DNA from 3 places in the Mesorhizobium sp. AR02 genome. Region 3 is predicted to be linked to each of the others. Evidence: predicted binding sites of a transcription regulator. Region 3 holds the regulator's gene; each other region holds the start of a gene.
The links. Region 3 encodes PhoB, which activates phosphate uptake and scavenging genes when phosphate is short. Its sites were predicted from a motif close to TGTCATNNANCTGTCAT; they were not measured.

Region 1 (6,206 bases), 690 kb from region 3:
GGTCTCGTTCAGGCTCTGGCGCCGCGACGGTACCGTGCTCTACGCGAAGGACGCGACCTTGATCGGCCACCGCTTCGATCTCACCGACAATCTGCGGTCCGCCTTCCAGGGCAACGTCACCGCCCAATTCGACACGTTCGACGGAGACGAAGTCAAGGAGCAGGCCGTCGGCATGCCGTTGCTGGAGATCTACAACCCCGTGCGCGAGCCCTGGTCCGGCGAGGTGGTGGCCGTCACCGAATTCTTCGAGATCGCCACCGATTTCAAAGCCACGCTGGCTTCCGCCCTGCTGTCGAGCTGGCTGATCGTGGCCGGCACCACCTTGACGGCTTTTCTGCTCTTGTCGGGCATCGTGCTGCGCGCCAGCCGCACCATCGACGACCAGCGCGGGGCGCTGCGCCGCCAGGTGTCGGAGCTGCAGGGCCTGGTGACGCAAAACAGCGCCTTGCGGCAGCGTGTGCAGCGGGCGTCCCGCCGCGCCACCGCGCTCAACGAAAGATATTTGCGCCGGATCGGCGCCGACCTTCATGACGGACCGGCGCAACTCGTCGCCCTGGCGGCGCTGCGCATGGACAGCCCGGTATTTTCCGGCGACGGCGATTGGGGCGAAAGCCGCTCGACCGAGGTCGCGATGATCCGCAAGACGCTGGAGGACGCGATGCGCGAAATACGCGGCATCTGCACCGGCCTCGTGCTGCCGCAGATCGAGACGGCCGCCGCAACGGAGATATTGCGGCTGGCCGTCGACGAACACCAGCGCCGGACGGGAACGTCGGTGACGCTCACGCTGCCCAGGCATTTGCCCGAACCCGGCGCCTCCGAGAAGATCAGCATCTATCGTTTCGTGCAGGAAGGACTGAACAATGCCTATCGCCACGGACTGGCCAAGGATCAGGCGGTGCGGGCCGGGATGAAGAATGGCAGGCTTTTTGTCGAAGTGTCGGATGGCGGGCCGGGCTTCGATCCGGCACGGGTCGAGGGGCTGGGGCTCGCCGGCCTCAGGGAGCGGGTCGAAAGCATTGGCGGCCAGTTCCAGACCTTGACCGGAGCGCAAGGCACGCGACTGGTGATCAGTCTTTCGGTCGAGGAGCAAGCATGATCGGTACCATTCGCATCGCTGTTGTCGACGACCATCCGCTCTTTCGCGAAGGCGTGACGCGCAGCCTGTCGGAGATCGGAGGCTTCGAGATCGTCGGCGAAGGTGCGACAGCGCAGGACGCCGAACGCATCGCCTCGACGGTGCAGCCCGACATTCTGCTGCTCGACATCTCCATGCCGGGCGGCGGCCTGGCCGCGGTTACAGGCATCCTTGCCGACCATCCCGCCCAGAAGATCGTCATGCTGACCGTTTCGGAGACCAATGCCGATGTAACCAGGGCCCTGAACGCAGGGGTGCACGGCTATATCCTCAAGGGTGTCGGATCGCGCGCGCTCGCCGACATCCTGCGCAACGTGGCGGCCGGCGAGAGCTATCTTTCGCCGACCCTGTCGGCGCGGCTGCTTTCCGATCTCCAGTCCCCGCACCCTGCCAACGGCGTGGCGGACCGGCTACGGCAACTGACCGAACGACAGACGGAAATCCTGCGGCTGGTGGCGGAAGGGCTCAGCAACAAGGAGGTTGCCTTGCGCCTGGAGCTGCAGGAAAAGACCGTCAAGCACCACATGACCGGGGTGCTGTCGAAACTCAATGTGCGAAACCGCACTGAAGCGGCTCTCGTGATGCGTGAGTTTCACGACCGAGACGGGAACCGCTCTTAGATTAGATCAGGATGACGCTTGGTTGATCGTCATCCTTATCTAGCTTCTTGTTGGAGCATGATCTTCGGACAAACGGAAACCGTTTGTCCGACAAAACCGGTTCCCACTTTTCGGGATCATGCTCTGGGCCATCGCGGAACCGCGAAGGCCGGACAAAGAGATCACCTCCGCCGGGGCGGCGGAGGCGACGTGTGAAGCTGGCCCGTTGCCTGTTGACCAGCCTCACATGGCCTTGAGACGGCTGACATCGGCCGGCGTGGCCCGGCGGTCGATGATCGTGCGACCCAGCGCATCCTGCATCCTGAAGCGGCCGTTCTCGATCTTTTCGGTGATGCCGTCGGGATGCGTGACCGTGATCTTGTTGCCGCTCACGTCGACCTTGTCGCCGGTCGTGACGTTGACATGGTTGGCGCCTTTGTCGCTCTGGCCCTTGCCGGATCCCGAGTCGCCGCCACCGCTATCTGTTCCGGAATTGCCGCCGTTTCCATTCCCGTTGCTGCTATTGCCGCCGCTGCTGTTACCGCCATTTCCGTTGTCGTTGTCGTTGCCGCTGTTACCGCCGTTTCCGCTGCTGCCACCGTTGCCGTTTCCATTCCCGCTGTTGCCGCCGCCATTGCCACCCTTGGCGGCCTGCGCGGTAACAGCGTCGATTCCGGGGGCGGAGCCGTGCAGGGAAATTCGATAGGGGACGATGGTCAGCGCCAGAACAGCCGCCGAAACGAGCGTCAGCCGGCGACAACCGGCCGTGATCGATCCGTGCATCCTGATCTCCGTCGATTGAGCCGGCGCGCCCACCCCAACGTTGCAACCAACAACTTCGCCGAAAGACGTAGTGACCGGAAGCGACCTCCGACCGTTGCGTTTGTCCTCCAGGACCTTTGCAAGCGCAAGGTTGGACCAAGGTCCGAGGTTGCGCGTGAACAAGCGGCCTCCCCTGGGCATTGGATCTTGTACCATGTCACGAAAATGTGATCGGCCTGGCGTAAGGGGTCGACAGGCAACAAGCTCCAGCCACTCCAAAGCCAGAGGCCCTTTATGACCGAACATCGTTTCCCCGACGCCCGATTCCGCACCAGCCTGCTCGAGGAAAACGAAGGACCGGCCATCAACCCCACCGACAACCGCACCATGGGCGAAATCATCGCCGCGCGGTTCTCGCGCCGGGGTTTCCTGAAGGGATCGCTCGCCGTCTCGGTGATCGCCGCCACCGTCAGCCCACTGGCTCTGATCGCAGCGGACGAGGCACGCGCCGCGGAAGGCTCCGCCTTCAAATTCCACGAGCTCCAGGCCGGCATCGACGACAGGCACCATGTCGCGCCGGGCTATGACGCCGACGTGCTGTTGCGCTGGGGCGATCCGCTGTTTGCCGATTCGCCGGAGTTCGACCCGACGAAGCAGTCGGCGCAGGCGCAAGCCAGGCAGTTCGGCTACAACAACGACTATGTCGGCTATATCCCGATCGACGGCTCTGCCGAGCACGGCCTGCTGGTGGTCAATCACGAATATACCAACCCGCATCTGATGTTCCCGGGCATTGTTTCGATCGTCGAGAAGGACGGGAAGAAGAAGGCCGAGGTCGCGCCGCTCTCGGAGGAGCAGATCGATATCGAAATGGCGGCGCATGGCGGCACCATCGTCGAGATGCGCAAGGCGGGCGGCAAGTGGCAAGTGGTGCGCGACGGCAAGCTCAACCGCCGCATCACCGCCACCACCGAAATGGCGCTGTCCGGTCCGGTTGCCGGCCATGACCGCGTCAAGACCAATGCCGATCCGTCCGGCACGAAGGTGTTCGGCACCATGAACAACTGCGCCGGCGGCGTCACGCCCTGGGGCACCTATGTCATGGCCGAGGAGAACATCCACGGCTATTTCTCCGGCGAACTGCCGGAAGGCCACAAGGAAGCCGCCAATTACAAGCGGCTCGGCATTCCCGAAGGCGCCTATGAATGGGGCGCGCATTACGACCGCTTCAATCTCGCCAGGGAGCCGAACGAGCCCAATCGCTTCGGCTGGATCGTCGAGGTCGACGTCAACGATCCGACCTCGACGCCGAGGAAGCGCACCGCCATGGGCCGCTTCAAGCATGAGGGCGCCGAATCGATCGTCGCCAGGGACGGCCGCGTCGTCTTCTATCTCGGCGACGACGAGCGCTTCGACTATGTTTACAAATTCGTCACCAAGGGCACTTTCAACGCCAACGACCATGCCGCCAACAAGGACCTGCTCGACGACGGCACGCTGCATGTCGCCAAATTCGCCGAGGACGGCACGGTCGACTGGCTGCCGATCGTCTTCGGCCAGGGGCCGCTGACGACGGAAAACGGCTTTGCTGGCCAGGCCGACGTCCTGATCGAGACGCGGCGCGCTGCCGATCTGCTCGGCGCCACCAAGATGGACCGGCCCGAGGACATCCAGCCCAATGGTGTCAACGGCAAGGTCTATGTCATGCTGACCAACAATTCAAAGCGCAAGGCCGACCAGGTCGATGCCGCCAACCCGCGCGCCGAAAATGCCTTCGGCCACATTGTCGAGATCACCGAGACCGACGGCGATTTCACGTCCACCAAGGGCAAATGGGAAGTGCTCCTGAAATGCGGTGATCCCTCGGTTGCCGATGTCGGCGCCACCTTCTCGACGGCGACGACGAGCAATGGCTGGTTCGGCATGCCCGACAATTGCGCGGTCGATTCGGCCGGGCGGCTCTGGGTCGCCACCGACGGCCAGGGACCGAAGGCCACCGGCCGCACCGACGGCCTATGGGCGGTCGATACGGAAGGGGCTGCACGGGCGACCTCAAAGCTGTTCTTCCGCGTGCCGATCGGCGCCGAAATGTGCGGCCCGTTGTTTGCACCCGACGACCAGACCGCTTTCGTCGCCGTCCAGCATCCGGGCGACGGCGGCGAGGATTGGGAAGGTTTTGGCCGCCCGTCCTACTATGAGTATCCGTCGACGCGCTGGCCGGATTTCAAGCCGGACATGCCGGTGCGGCCGTCGGTCGTCGCCATCACCAGGCAAGGCGGCGGCAAGATCGCGGTCTGATCTCGGGCGCCGGTTTGCAGCCTTTGGGAGGGGTTCGATTCCCGAACGCCCCTCATTCCGCATGAAACCTGTTCAAGCTCCGGGAAAGATTGGCAATTTACAGGTGGCGCCCTAACTCCTCCTTCAGGAGACCGCCATGTCGAAGTCCGTCTATGATCGTGGCCTGCTCAAGCCTGGCGACATCGCCAGGCTGCAGCGCGTCTTTGACGAAGCCTGCCTCAAGCGCGAAGCACACCCCGATTCGCCGGAAGCGCGCGAGATCGCCCTGACCCTGCTTGCGCTCCACAATGCCGGCATGGTCGACGAGGACATGCTGACGGACGCCGTCGGTTTTCGCCGGCTGGAGTCGAAATCGGCCTGAAGGTCAGGGCCTCCCAGCCGCTTATCCGGGACGTTGAACGACGGCCACGTTGATTGTGCTTCTCAGTCTGAAGCCGATGGTCTCGTAGAGCCTTATCGCTGCGGCATTGCTGGCATAAGCGTGGAGGTATGGCAGCTCGCCGCGTGCGAAAATCTGATTGGCCACAAACACGGACAACAGCCGGCCGAGGCCGCCGCCGCGGACATCCGGATGCGAGCAGACGCCGCTGAGCTCGCTGTAGCCAGGCTGTTTCATGCGCTCGCCGGCCATCGCCACCAGCCGGCCGCCGGCCTTCACGCCCCAGAAGTCGCCAAGGCTCAATGCTCCAGACGTGAATGGGCCGGGCTTGGTGAGCGACGCCAGGGCCACCATTTCCGCCACGTCGTCTTGTGTCAGGCGTTGCACCCGATCATCCGACACCACCTGTAACGGCGCCTCGGCAACCATCTGCACGGCGGCGGCGGTCGAGATTGCCGAGAGGCCGGCCGGAAGGGCAATGGGGTCGGCCTGAGCCATGATGACGCTGTCACCGGGGCCGACAAGCTCCGCGAAAGCCTGCAGGCTTTGGGCATCGTCCGCGGCGGTGGCGGCGAAGAGGGCAAATGACGGCGAATAGCGCCTGGCGAGCTCGCCACCTTGCGCGAGGGCTTGATGGCGCGTCGCCAGCGCGCTCCAGACGGGCCGGTCGAGGACATGTTTCATTGCGCGACACCCTTTTTCACACGGCGATCGAGTGGAGCGGCGGCGAGGCCGTCCTCGATAGTGGCGAGTTGATCGAGAAGCGGCCCCGAGAGGTCCCGGCACAGATCCGCGACGGCGCTCTCGATGCGCGGCCAGACGTCCCGCTTCGCCACGTCGACCAGGCGCTGGCCCTTGCCCGTCAGCGAGACCATCTTGCGGCGCTGGTCACCATCCGACTGGATGGCTTCGACCAGCCCCAACTCGGCCAGCAGCGACACGCTTCGCGTCACGCCTGGCTGGGTCAGCCCGAGCGATTGCGCCAGTTCGCCGACGGCCAAGGGCCCCAGCCTGTCGAGCGCGGCAAGCA
Region 2 (6,206 bases), 3.0 Mb from region 3:
GTGCATATGTATCGCGGCACCACCATGGCCGGCATCATCCGCGACGAGGCGCACCATGATCCATCGCGCGGTTTCGTCGGCGGCTACGAGTTCGAGACGCTGTCGCTCGGCCTGCCATTCATGGCGGCCTTCCTCAATCCCGGCGGCTGGGGACGCTCCTTCACCACGGCGCTCGACCACTACGACCACATGGCCGGCCTGTGGATCGTCGGCGAGGATATGCCGCGCGAGGAGAACCGCATTACGCTGCATGCCGACGAGAAGGACGAGCACGGCATGCCCATCGCCGACGTGCATTTCGACGACCACCCGAACGACACGGCGATGCGCAACCATGCCTACAAGCAGGCGTCAGCACTTTACGATGCGGTCGGTGCCACACGCACCTTCCCGACGCCGCCCTATCCCTCGACCCACAATCTCGGCACCAACCGGATGAGCGAGAAGGCGGAAGACGGCGTCGTCAACAAGCATGGCCAGGCGCACGATATCAAGAACCTGTTCGTGTCGGACGGAAGCCAGTTCACGACAGGTGCCGCAGAAAACCCGACCCTGACCATCGTGTCGCTGGCGATCCGCCAGGCCGATTATATCGCCGCCCAGATGTCGGCGAAAACCATCTGACCTCCCCGACTGCCTGCTGGCGCGGAACCTGACATGGTTCCGTGCCTTTTTTGTCTGTTGGACGTTACGCCCCGACCGGCTGGCCGTCCTTGCGGCGGATGGCGACGACCGATGGCCGCGGCGGCTGGCCGTCCTTGAAATCGGGCCACAGCGACTGTGCCTTGTCGAGCGTTTCGGCATCCTCGGAGGGATGCTGGACGGAAAGGAACAGCGTCGTGCCATCCGGGGTGAAGCAAGGGCCGGTCGCTTCCGCGCCATGCGGGCAGGTGAACAGCAGCTTTGGCAGGCCGCGCGCGGGGCCTTCCGTGTCGACGCCATAGACGCCGTCCGGCAGGTCGAAATCATTGGCGCCATCGGTCGCCACCCAGAGCCGGCCGGCCAGGTCGAAGGTGATGTTGTCGGGGCAGACAAACCAGCCATTGTCCGACGTGTCGGGATGGAAGGTTGCGCCGACTTTCGCGTCCTTGGGATTGCCGCAGAGCACGAACAGGTCCCAGGCATATTTGTCGGCGGTGTGATCGGCCTCGGTGCCGCGTCCGCCAGGCGGAATCAGCTCGACGATGTGGCCCCAGAGGTTTTCCGGCCGCGTGTTGGCCGGATTGACCTTGGATTCGTCGCGCTTCTTGTTCTTGGTCATGACGGCGTAGACGCGGCCGGTGACCGGATTGGTCTCTATGTCCTCCGGCCGGTCCATCGGGGTCGCGCCGATGGCATCCGCCGTCAGCCGTGTCTTCAACAGCACCTCGGCCTGGTCGGCAAAGCCGTTCTCGGGTGTGAGCTTGCCCTGGCCGTGAACCAGCGGCAGCCAGGTCATCGAGCCATCGGCGTCGTAACGGGCGACCGAGAGCACGCCATCGTCCAGGAGGCCGTTGCTGGAGGCCGGGTTCGCCTTGTCGTAGGCCTTGTTCGAGACGTAGCGGTACATGTATTCGAAATAGTCGTCGTCGCCCATGTAGACGACGATGCGGCCGTCCTTGTTGAGGACAACGGTGGAGGCCTCGTGCGACATGCGGCCAAGGGCCGTGCGCTTCACCGGCTTCGATTGGGGATCATAAGGGTCGATCTCGACCACCCAGTCGAAGCGGTTCGGCTCGTTCGGCTCCTTGTCGATGTTGAAGCGGTCGTGGAAACGGCCACGGCCGTAGATGTCGGAACCATCGAAGCCGTAGCGGTCGAGAATGTCCGCGGTCGGCGCCTTCTTCGGGTCACCGCCGAACAGGTCGGAAACACCTTCCTCGCAAGTCAGCACGGTGCCCCATGGCGTAAAACCGCCGCTGCAATTGTAGCTGGTGCCGAGCACTTTTGTGCCGGTCGCATCCGCCGAGGTCTTCATCAAGGCATGGCCGGCCACCGGTCCGGAAACCGTCATTTCGGTGTTGGCCGTAATGCGGCGGTTGAGCGGGCTGTCCTCGACGGTTTGCCACTTGCCGTCCTTGAGCATGATCTCGACGATCGAATGGCCCATCGCCGCCAGGCCGAGATCGACCTGTTCCTTGTTCATCGCCTTGCCGGCATCGTCCTCGGTCATGCCTGGGAACATCACATTGGGCGAGATGTACTCGTTGTTGACGCAAAGCAGGCCATGGTCGGAGTTCACCGAACCCTTTGGCAGCGGCAGGAAGGCGATGTAATCGCAGTTATAGCCGAAGCGCTTTTCCTGTTCGGCGGCTGGAACCGTGTTGCCGTCGAAATCCGGCAGGCCGGCGACAAGCGGATCGCCCCAGCGTGCGACAACAGTTGTTTCATAACCTTCCGCGGCGGCGTGGGTCTTGTCATAGACGCGCTTCAGTTCGGGAAAGCCGAGTGTGGAAAGTGCTGCAGCCGCATGCGTCTCGCCGGCAAACAACGAGCCGACAAAGCTGCCGCCGGCGATCAGGGCGCCGGATGCAAGGCTGCCTTTCAGGAGCGTCCGGCGCGAGACGCGCTCGGCGATGATTTCGCGAATGACAGGGGAGGATGAAGACGGGAAGTTGGCCATGTGTCTGCCTCTCGATGTGGATGGGTGACGGCGCACCGCTGCCTATCCAGCTTCGGCAACATCCAGATGACATGAGAAGGCGGACACGGCTTGCCGGCCGCACGGAGGCGGCGCCATCGCCAGAGGGAAGGCCTACTGATTGCTGCCCTTGGTGCAGGTCGAGGCGGTGAAGGCGCCGTCGGGCTGCTTCATGATGATGTCGAAGGAGGGCGGGTTCTGGCCATCCAGTGTCGCCTGGGTCATCGACAGCGAGTTGCCGCCGGCGGTGTAGCCACCAAGCGGTCCCAGCCAGGAGATCACGCCGTTTGCATCCATCTGGTAGTTATAGCCCTGTTGGACGGTCCCGAAGGTGACAGGGCCGGTGTAGACATTTCCCTTGATGGTGATGTCGCCAAGGTTGAGGAACATGCCGAGCAGGTAGACTTCACAGTGATAGGTGCCGTCAGGCATCTTGCCGTCACTGAAGTCGGCCCGTGCGGCCCCGGTCGCTGTCGCCAGAAACACTATGCCGATAGAAATGCGTGAAATCAGGGATGTCATGACGTTGCTCGGTTGAGGCGCGAGCTTGCCCTATTTTTGCGCTGTGCCGCAACATTTGTCGTCCGCGACCCGCGCGCAAAGGCCAAAATCTAGGCACTTGGTGAAATTGGGCGAAAATTAGGCAGATGCCTTGTGCGCTGCGCAAATTTCCCTCAACCAATTTTTAACCGGCTCTCTTTTGTTTGTTCAATCTAATATAATAACAGGCTGATAATGTTTGGCTATTTGCCGCTTTTCAGCATTCCCGCAGCGGTTGGCATGCGGGTTGCATTGCATTGTTGCGGTGCAATCAACGAGCTTGGGAGTCTTCCGTATGAGGGGTAATTTCTCGACAATAACAAAAATGTTTTCGGCAAGCGTGGTCGCCGCCGGCTTGCTGATGTCCGCACCCGCCAGGGCGGCTGAGGACACGATCAAGGTCGGCATCCTGCATTCGCTGTCGGGGACCATGGCGATTTCGGAGACGACGCTGAAGGACGCCATGCTGATGCTTATCGAGCAACAGAACGCCAAGGGCGGCCTGCTCGGCAAGAAGCTGGAGGCCGTGGTTGTCGATCCGGCTTCCAACTGGCCGCTGTTCGCCGAAAAGGCACGCGAGCTGATTTCGAAGGACAAGGTCGCGGCGGTGTTCGGCTGCTGGACCTCGGTGTCGCGCAAATCGGTGCTGCCGGTGTTCTCCGAACTCGACAACATCCTGTTCTATCCCGTCCAGTATGAGGGCGAGGAAAGCGAGCGCAACGTGTTCTACACCGGTGCGGCTCCGAACCAGCAGGCGATCCCTGCCGTCGACTATCTGATGAGCAAGGACGGCGGCTCGGTGAAGCGTTGGGTGCTGGAAGGCACCGACTACGTCTATCCGCGCACCACCAACAAGATCCTGGAAGCCTACCTGAAGTCCAAGGGCGTCGCAGCCGAGGACATCATGACCAACTACACGCCGTTCGGCTTCTCCGACTGGCAGACCGAAGTCTCGGCGATCAAGAAGTTCGGTTCTGCCGGCAAGAAGACCGCCGTCGTCTCGACCGTCAACGGTGACGCCAATGTGCCGTTCTACAAGGAACTCGGCAACCAGGGCATCAAGGCCGAGGACATCCCGGTCATGGCATTCTCGGTCGGCGAGGAAGAGCTGGCCGGTCTCGACACCAAGCCGCTGGTCGGCCATCTCGCCGCCTGGAACTATTTCGAGAGCGTCAACACGCCTGAGAACAAGAAGTTCATCGCCGACTGGCACAAGTTCATCAAGAACAACAAGCGCACCACCAACGACCCGATGGAAGCACACTATATCGGCTTCAATATGTGGGTGAAGGCGGTCGAGAAGGCCGGCACCACCGATCCGGACAAGGTCATCGATGCCATGATCGGCGTTTCGGTGCCGAACCTGACCGGCGGCTATTCGACGATGATGCCGAACCACCACATCACCAAGCCGGTGCTGATCGGTGAAATCCAGGCCAATGGCCAGTTCGAAACGGTTTCGAAGACACCGGGCCTGGTGATGGGCGACGAATGGTCCGACTACCTGCCCGACTCCAAGGACCTGATTTCCGATTGGCGCGCGCCGCTCAGCTGCGGCAACTTCAACGTCAAAACCGGCAAGTGCGGCGGCAAGGGCACGAACTGATCCTCCCGGGCTAGACCGTCCGGTCCATGCCCAAGACCGCGCGCGTCCGGATGGTTTCCTCCACTGTCCGGACGCCCACTCAACCTTCAAGGGTCACCAAGAGCCGATGAAGATTTTGCATGCGATGGGCCTGGCGCTTTTGTTCCTGCTGACGACGCTGTCGTCTTCGGGCGCTGCGGAAGCCGATCTGCGTGCCATTATCGCCAAGTTCGCGACAGTAACGGACTTTTCCGAGACGGGAGCCGTCGTTCACGAATTGACAGCCACAGGGGATCCCGCTGTCGAACGGGCGCTTGCTGCATTGGCTGACGGCAATCTCTACATTCGCACGGCTGACTCGATGGTGTTTGTCGGCAAGGAGGGCGATGAAGGCGTCCAGCTTTTTGACCCGCTGAGCGGCGAGGCAGCGGGCGAGGCCTCCGAAGACGACATAACCAAAATCACTGTCAACAACACCTTGCGCCGCGCCATTCGCGATGCATTGGGCACGTTGACGCTTGGGTCCAAGGATCCGACGGTCCGCATCGCCGCCGCCGACACTATGTTCAAGACACCTGATGCCGCCAATATCGAGCCGCTCGACGCAGCGATCGCCAGTGAAACCGTGGCGAGCGTCAAGGCTCTGCTGGAGCAGGCGCGTGCCGCGTCCATACTGGTTTCAGACAAGCCCGATGCAGACAAGCTCGCGGCAATCGCCCTGATCGGTGCGCGTGGCGACCGCAACGCGGTTTCGCTGCTCACCTCCGTCGAGGCCAACGCCTCTGGAGCAGTCAAGGAAGCGGCGACGGCTGCGATCGCCAACATCAATTCGACGCTGGCCTTCTGGGATGCCGGCCAGAACATCTGGTACGGCATTTCGCTGGGCTCGGTGCTGCTGCTCGCCGCGATCGGGCTTGCCATCACCTTCGGCGTCATGGGCGTCATCAACATGGCGCATGGCGAGATGGTCATGCTTGGCGCCTACACGACCTTCGTCGTCCAGCAGGTGATCCGCACCTCCTTTCCCGGCCTGTTCGACTGGTCTCTGGTCATCGCGCTGCCGCTAGCCTTCCTGGTCGCAGCACTTGTCGGCCTGGTCATCGAGCGCGGCGTTATACGCTTCCTCTATGGCCGTCCGCTGGAGACGCTGCTGGCGACCTGGGGCGTTTCGCTGATCCTGCAGCAGGCGGTGCGTTCGATCTTCGGGCCGACCAACCAGGAGGTCGGCAACCCCTCCTGGATGTCGGGTTCGTTCGACGTCGGGCAGCTGGCCATCACCTGGAACCGTCTGTGGATCCTGGTTTTCGCGCTCACGGTCTTCGGTGTGTTGCTTTACGTGATGAAGCGCACGCCCTGGGGCTTGCAGATGCGTGCCGTCACCGCCAACCGGCGCATAGCCGCTTCGATGGGCATCAGGACACCGTGGGTCGACGCGCTGACATTCGCGCTCGGATCTGGCAT
Region 3 (6,206 bases):
GCAAAGCCCATGATCATGCCGATCACGCCTTCGGCGGAGCCGACGGACAGGTCGATATTGCGCATGACGATGACCAGCACCATGCCGCAGGCCATGATGGCGACGGCGGACGTCTGCACCGACAGGTTCCACAGATTGCGCGGCGTGAGGAAGGTGCGGCTGTCGAAATCGAGCGGATTGACGCCCAGACGCAAGCTGGAAATCACGTGCAGCCCGATCCAGATGATCAGCAGCGCGCCGACCATGCCGAGCATGCGGGTGTCGATCTCGGTTGCCTTCAGGAACCGCGCCAGCGCGCCGAGTTCCGACGCACGCGCGGTGTCGACCTGCGGGTTGGACGTCGTGTCGGTCATGATTTCCTCCCACCGGCTTGCCGTCTGACGCGGATGCCGAGACCAGCCTAGAAGCTATCCGCGTGATGCGGAAATACAAATCTTTTTGAGAAAACGCCGCGGCTTTTGGGCCGCGGCGTCGATATCGAACAGTATTGCGACGTTTAGTTGCAGGCCGCGACGCTGCCGGCGGCGACGCCCGCGCAGACTTCGTCTTTCTTGATCCAGCCGGCGTCGATGACAACCTTGAGATTGTCCTTGGTGATGGCGACCGGGGTCAGGAACAGCGACTTGACGGTGTTGCCGCCAGGCGTCGTGAAGTCCTTCACGCCGGCGATGTCGGTCATCTTCTTGCCATCGGCCAGCTGCGAGGCGATCTCGGCGGCGTTCTTGCCGAGTTCGCGCGCATCCTTCCACACCGACACGGTCTGGGTGCCGAGCGCGATGCGGTTCAGCGCGGCATGGTCGCCGTCCTGGCCCGAGACCGGCACGGTGCCGGCGAGACCTTGTGCCGTCAGCGCCGCGACGACGCCGCCGGCGGTGCCGTCATTGGCGGCGACCACAGCGTCGACCTTGTTGTCATTGGCGGTCAGGAACTGCTCCATGTTCTTCTGGGCGTTGGCAGGTAGCCAGCCGTCCGTATAGGCCTCACCAACATTCTTGATCTTGCCGCTGTCGATGGCCGCCTTGAGCACTTCCATCGAGCCCGAGAACAGGAAGTCGGCATTCGGATCGGAGCCCGAGCCCTTGATGAAGACATAATTGCCTTCCGGCTTGGCCTTGAACACCGCACTGGCCTGCAGGCGGCCGACTTCCTTGTTGTCGAAGGTCAGGTAGAAGACGTCCTTGTTCTCGATCAGGCGGTCATAGCCGACGACCGGAATGCCTTCGTCCAGCGCCTTCTGCACGGCCGGACCGATGGCCGAGGCGTCCTGCGCCAGGATGATCAGCGAATTGGCGCCCTGCGAGATCAGGCTTTCGACATCGGTAAGCTGCTTGCCGGGATTGGACTGCGCATCGGCGGAGATGTACTTGTCGCCGGCGGCCTCGATCGCCTTCTTCATGGCGGCTTCGTCGGTCTTCCAGCGCTCTTCCTGGAAGTTGGACCACGAAACACCGATGACCTTGTCCTTCGCCTGCGCGACCGACGCAAGCGTCAGCGACATGGCGACACCCGCCAGGATGGCGGCCGTGAATCTCTTCATGATATCCTCCCTGCGCCGCGTATGGCGCGACCAAACTGGCCCTAAGGCCGGCACAGAGGCTCTATTTTTTCGAGCCTCGAAAAAACACTGAGCCAACACCGGAACGCTGTCAACAACGATTCTGATGGATTTTGATGTCCCTGCGAATTTTTTTCGAGCCCCGGAATAAATAAATGACAGGACGGGCCGCTTCTGCCACTATTTGGGCGTGTCGTCGGCAGCGTTCGAGGGGCAGGAAGAACCGCGGCGACCGGGAGGATGTGGGAAACATGTCGGTCGGAATCCGCCACGACGATCTGCGCCGGCGCAACCGCGCGATGGTGATTGCGGCCGTGCGCCGGGCCGGTCGGCCCTCGCGCACCGAGATTGCCGCGACCACCGGCCTCAGCCATTCGACCATATCGGCGATCTCTTCCGACCTGATCGGCGAAGGCATCCTGGCCGAAGGCAAGCCGAGCGAAGCCGGCGCGCTGAAACGCGGCAGGCCACAGGTTGGCCTCGGCCTCAATCCGGAGGCCGCGGCTGTCATGACCGTGGTGCTGTCGCTGAATTTCCTCTCCGTCGCCGTCATCGACTATGCCGGCCAGGTGGTATCGGAAGAACAGCGCCGGCTGGACACGCTGACCATGTCGCGCGAGGCGCTGATCGGTGAATGCGTCGCCATCGTACGACGGCGCCTCGAGGATCCCGATATCGACGTGCGCAGCGTCGCCCGCATCGCGCTGGCGATCCAGGGCATCACCGACACCGAGGCCCGCTCGATGCTGTGGTCGCCGATCACACCGCAGACCGACATCGCCTTCGCCGACATACTCGAGGCCGAGTTCGGCATCCCCGCCACCATGGAAAACGACTGCAACATGATGGCGGTGGCGCTGCGCTGGCGCGATCCGGAGCGCTACCGCGACGACTTCATCGCCATCCTTCTGTCGCACGGCATCGGCATGGGCCTGGTGCTGAAGGGCGAGCTGTTTACCGGCACCCATTCCTCTGGTGGCGAGTTCGGCCACATGATCCATCGGCCGGGCGGCGCGCTCTGCCGCTGCGGACGCCGCGGCTGCGTCGAGGCCTATGCCGGCAACTACGCCATCTGGCGCAACGCCAGGCAGCTCAGCGAGGACACCGAGCCGGTCGCCGATGTCAGCGACGCGCAGATGCGGGCGCTCGCCGCGACGGCGCGGGAACGGGACGGCCCCGAGCGCGAAGCCTACCGCAGGGCCGGCGAGGCACTCGGTTATGGCCTCGGCAGCCTGTTCGCGCTGATCGATCCCGCACCCGTCGCCATGGTCGGCGTCAGCGCCGCCGCCTTCGACCTGATCGAGCCGGCACTGCGCGAGGCGATCGCCCAGACCGCAGGCGGCCAGCACTCGAAATCGATTTCCTTCGACACCGAGCCGAACGAACTGCCGCTGATCCGCGAAGGCTGCGCCATGCGCGCACTGACCTTCGTCGACCAGGAAATTTTCGCGCCGGGGGTGCAGGGTAAGTCAGGCGTTGGAAAGAACGTAGCCTGAGCTGACGTCCGTCATTGATGCCGTAGACCATCGCCGACTTTGGAGATTGGCAGAAGCCTCTCAGCTTCGTCATCAACTCTGAGGAATGGTGGCGTCGCTTCGCTCCTTGCTCCGCCATAGGATGACGAGGTCATGAGCGTCTCAGCCAATCATCAATGCGTGTGACCCGGGAGTGGAGACATTCAACCTATCAACGCTTCCGCGCCAAGGCTCTAATCTTCCCTGATCGCGTAGCCGGCGCCCCGAATGGTTCTAATCACGTCCGGCATGCGGCCATTGTTGACCGCCTTGCGCAGCCGGCCGACATGCACGTCGACGGTGCGCTCGTCGATATAGATCGTCTCGCCCCAGACATTGTCGAGCAGCTGGCTGCGCGAGAACACGCGGCCGGGATGACGCATCATGAATTCGAGCAGGCGGAACTCGGTCGGCCCGAGCCGGATCTCGCTCTTCTTGCGATAAACCCGGTGCGATTCACGGTCGAGCACGATGTCGCCGACCTTGAGCACGCTGGACAGAACTTCCGGCTTGGCGCGGCGCAGCAGCGCCTTGACGCGAGCCATGAATTCCGGCGTCGAGAACGGCTTGACCAGATAGTCGTCGGCGCCGGTCGAGAGCCCACGTACGCGGTCGCTTTCTTCGCCCCGCGCGGTCAGCATGATGATCGGCAGCCGCTCGGTCTCGGGCCGCATCCGCAGGCGCCGACAGAGTTCGATGCCGGACACCGCCGGCACCATCCAGTCGAGCACCAGAAGGTCGGGCACGTTCTCCTGCAGGCGGATTTCAGCCTCGTCGCCGCGCGGCACCACCTCCACCTGGTAGCCTTCGGATTCAAGATTGTAACGGAGCAGCACCCCCAGCGGCTCCTCATCCTCCACCACCATAATGCGTGGCGCGATCATCGATTGGTCACCTCTTGCGTCAGGCCGCGGGCGCCGACATCGCCGTCTCGTCCTGCTTGGGACGATTGGCGGGCAACTGCGTGCCGGTCAGGACATAGTAGGCGTTTTCGGCAATGTTGGTCACGTGGTCGCCGATGCGTTCGAGATTCTTGGCGCAGAACAACAGATGCGTGCAAGCCGTGATGTTGCGCGGATCCTCCATCATGTAGGTCAGCAGTTCGCGGAAGACGGAGGTGTATTTGACGTCGATGCGTTCGTCGTCGGCGCGCAGCTTCGCCAGTGCCGCGGCATCGCGCGCCGCATACTCTTCGATCACGCCCTGCACCTGGATCAGCACCAGCTGTGCCATGGCGTCGATGGAATGCGACAGGTCGCGCGGCGTGGCGCTGAGGCCGACGGTGCCGACGCGCTTGGCGATGTTCTTGGCAAGGTCGCCAATGCGCTCGAGGTCGCCGGCCATGCGGATCGACCCGACGACATGGCGCAGATCATCGGCCATCGGCTGGCGCTTGGCGATCAGCGTGATGGCGCGGTCGTCGAGCTCGCGCTGACGCGCGTCCATGATGGCATCGTCGGAAACCACGCGCTGAGCGAGAGCGTTGTCGGAATTCAGCAGCGCCTTGGTGGCGCCACCGACCATCGAGCCGGCGAGATCGCCCATGTCACTGATCAGCCTGCTGATCTGTCCGAGATCCTCGTCGAAGGCTGCAACTGTGTGTTCGGCCATGATCCTGGTCCTCGTATGCGTGCGATCAGCCGAAGCGGCCGGTGATGTAGTCTTGCGTGCGCTTCTCGCGAGGCGACGTGAAGATCTTCTCGGTTTTGTCGAACTCGACCAGTTCGCCCAGATACATGAAAGCGGTCTGCTTCGAGACACGCGCCGCCTGCTGCATGTTGTGGGTGACGATGACGATCGTGTAGTCGGCCTGCAATTCGTCGATCAGCTCCTCGATCTTGGCGGTCGACAGCGGGTCGAGCGCCGAGGCCGGCTCGTCGAGCAGAATGACCTCCGGCTTCACCGCCACCGTGCGGGCGATGCAAAGCCGCTGCTGCTGGCCGCCAGACAGGCTGAGGCCGCTGGCATTGAGCTTGTCCTTGACCTCGGTCCACAGTGCTGCGCGCTTCAGCGCCTGCTCGACACGGCCGTCCATCTCGGCCTTGCTGATCTTCTCATAGAGCCTGACGCCGAAAGCGATGTTCTCATAGATCGACATCGGGAACGGCGTCGGCTTCTGGAACACCATGCCGATCTTGGTGCGCAGCAGGTTGAGATCCTGCGAGCGGTCGAGAACGTTCTGGCCGTCGAGCAGCACCTGGCCCTCGGCGGTCTGCTTGGGATAAAGCTCGTAGATGCGGTTGAAGACGCGCAGCAGCGTCGACTTTCCGCAGCCCGACGGGCCAATGAAGGCGGTGACGCTGCGCTCGGGCAGCGACAGCGTGATATCCTTCAGCGCCTTCGACTGGCCATAGTAGAAGTTGAGGTTCTTGACCTCGATCTTGGCCTTGGCCACCGCCTCGGCGGCGATCGTCATGTCTGGAGACAACATCTGGCTCATTTGTCCTCTCTGCGTCCGGTCAGGCTGCGCGCAAAGATGCTGAGCGCGAGAACCGTCAATGTGATTATGAGTGCGCCGGTCCAGGCCAGTTGCTGCCATTCCTCGTAGGGGCTGAGAGCGAACTGGAAGATGGTGACAGGCAGGCTGGCCATCGGCGCGTTGAGATTGCTCGACCAGAACTGGTTGTTCAGCGCCGTGAAAAGAAGCGGTGCCGTCTCGCCAGAGATGCGGGCGATGGCCAGCAATATACCGGTGACGATGCCGGACAGTGCGGCGCGGTAGGCGACCGACTTGATGACCACCCAGCGCGGCGCGCCGATCGCGGTGCCGGCTTCGCGCAAGGCGTTGGGCACCAGGTTGAGCATGTCCTCGGTGGTGCGCACGACGACCGGGATGACCAGGATGGCGAGCGCGACAGCGCCGGCGATCGCCGAGAAATGCCCCATCGGCCGCACCATCAGCTCATAGACGAACAGGCCGATGATGATCGACGGCGCCGACAGAAGGATGTCGTTGATGAAACGCACAACAGTGGTGAGCTTCGAGAAGCGCCCGTATTCAGCCATGTAGGTGCCGGCCAGCACACCGATCGGCGTACCGACGATGATGCCGATGATGGTCATCACGATGCTGCCGTAAATGGCATTGAGCAGGCCGCCGGCATCGCCGGGTGGCGGCGTCATTTCCGTGAAGACCG

Region 1: the regulator PhoB is predicted to act here: its motif matches at 2,715-2,731, upstream of DBIPINDM_RS17285 (PhoX family protein).
Region 2: the regulator PhoB is predicted to act here: its motif matches at 2,658-2,674, upstream of DBIPINDM_RS35325 (PhoX family protein).

Annotation. Positions count from the first base shown of each region.
Region 1 is NZ_CP080531.1:2,740,944-2,747,149, forward strand. It holds gene DBIPINDM_RS17270 (sensor histidine kinase) at 1-1,099, shown strand, start outside; gene DBIPINDM_RS17275 (response regulator) at 1,096-1,758, shown strand; gene DBIPINDM_RS17280 (hypothetical protein) at 1,981-2,520, opposite strand; gene DBIPINDM_RS17285 (PhoX family protein) at 2,794-4,797, shown strand; gene DBIPINDM_RS17290 (hypothetical protein) at 4,934-5,158, shown strand; gene DBIPINDM_RS17295 (GNAT family N-acetyltransferase) at 5,180-5,860, opposite strand; gene DBIPINDM_RS17300 (MarR family winged helix-turn-helix transcriptional regulator) at 5,857-6,206, opposite strand, start outside.
Region 2 is NZ_CP080531.1:6,437,528-6,443,733, forward strand. It holds gene DBIPINDM_RS35320 (GMC family oxidoreductase) at 1-624, shown strand, start outside; gene DBIPINDM_RS35325 (PhoX family protein) at 689-2,602, opposite strand; gene DBIPINDM_RS35330 (hypothetical protein) at 2,735-3,142, opposite strand; gene urtA (urea ABC transporter substrate-binding protein) at 3,486-4,766, shown strand; gene urtB (urea ABC transporter permease subunit UrtB) at 4,873-6,206, shown strand, end outside.
Region 3 is NZ_CP080531.1:3,431,262-3,437,467, reverse strand. It holds gene DBIPINDM_RS20825 (sugar ABC transporter permease) at 1-353, opposite strand, end outside; gene xylF (D-xylose ABC transporter substrate-binding protein) at 497-1,537, opposite strand; gene DBIPINDM_RS20815 (ROK family protein) at 1,807-3,051, shown strand; gene phoB (phosphate regulon transcriptional regulator PhoB) at 3,264-3,953, opposite strand; gene phoU (phosphate signaling complex protein PhoU) at 3,973-4,680, opposite strand; gene pstB (phosphate ABC transporter ATP-binding protein PstB) at 4,706-5,509, opposite strand; gene pstA (phosphate ABC transporter permease PstA) at 5,506-6,206, opposite strand, start outside.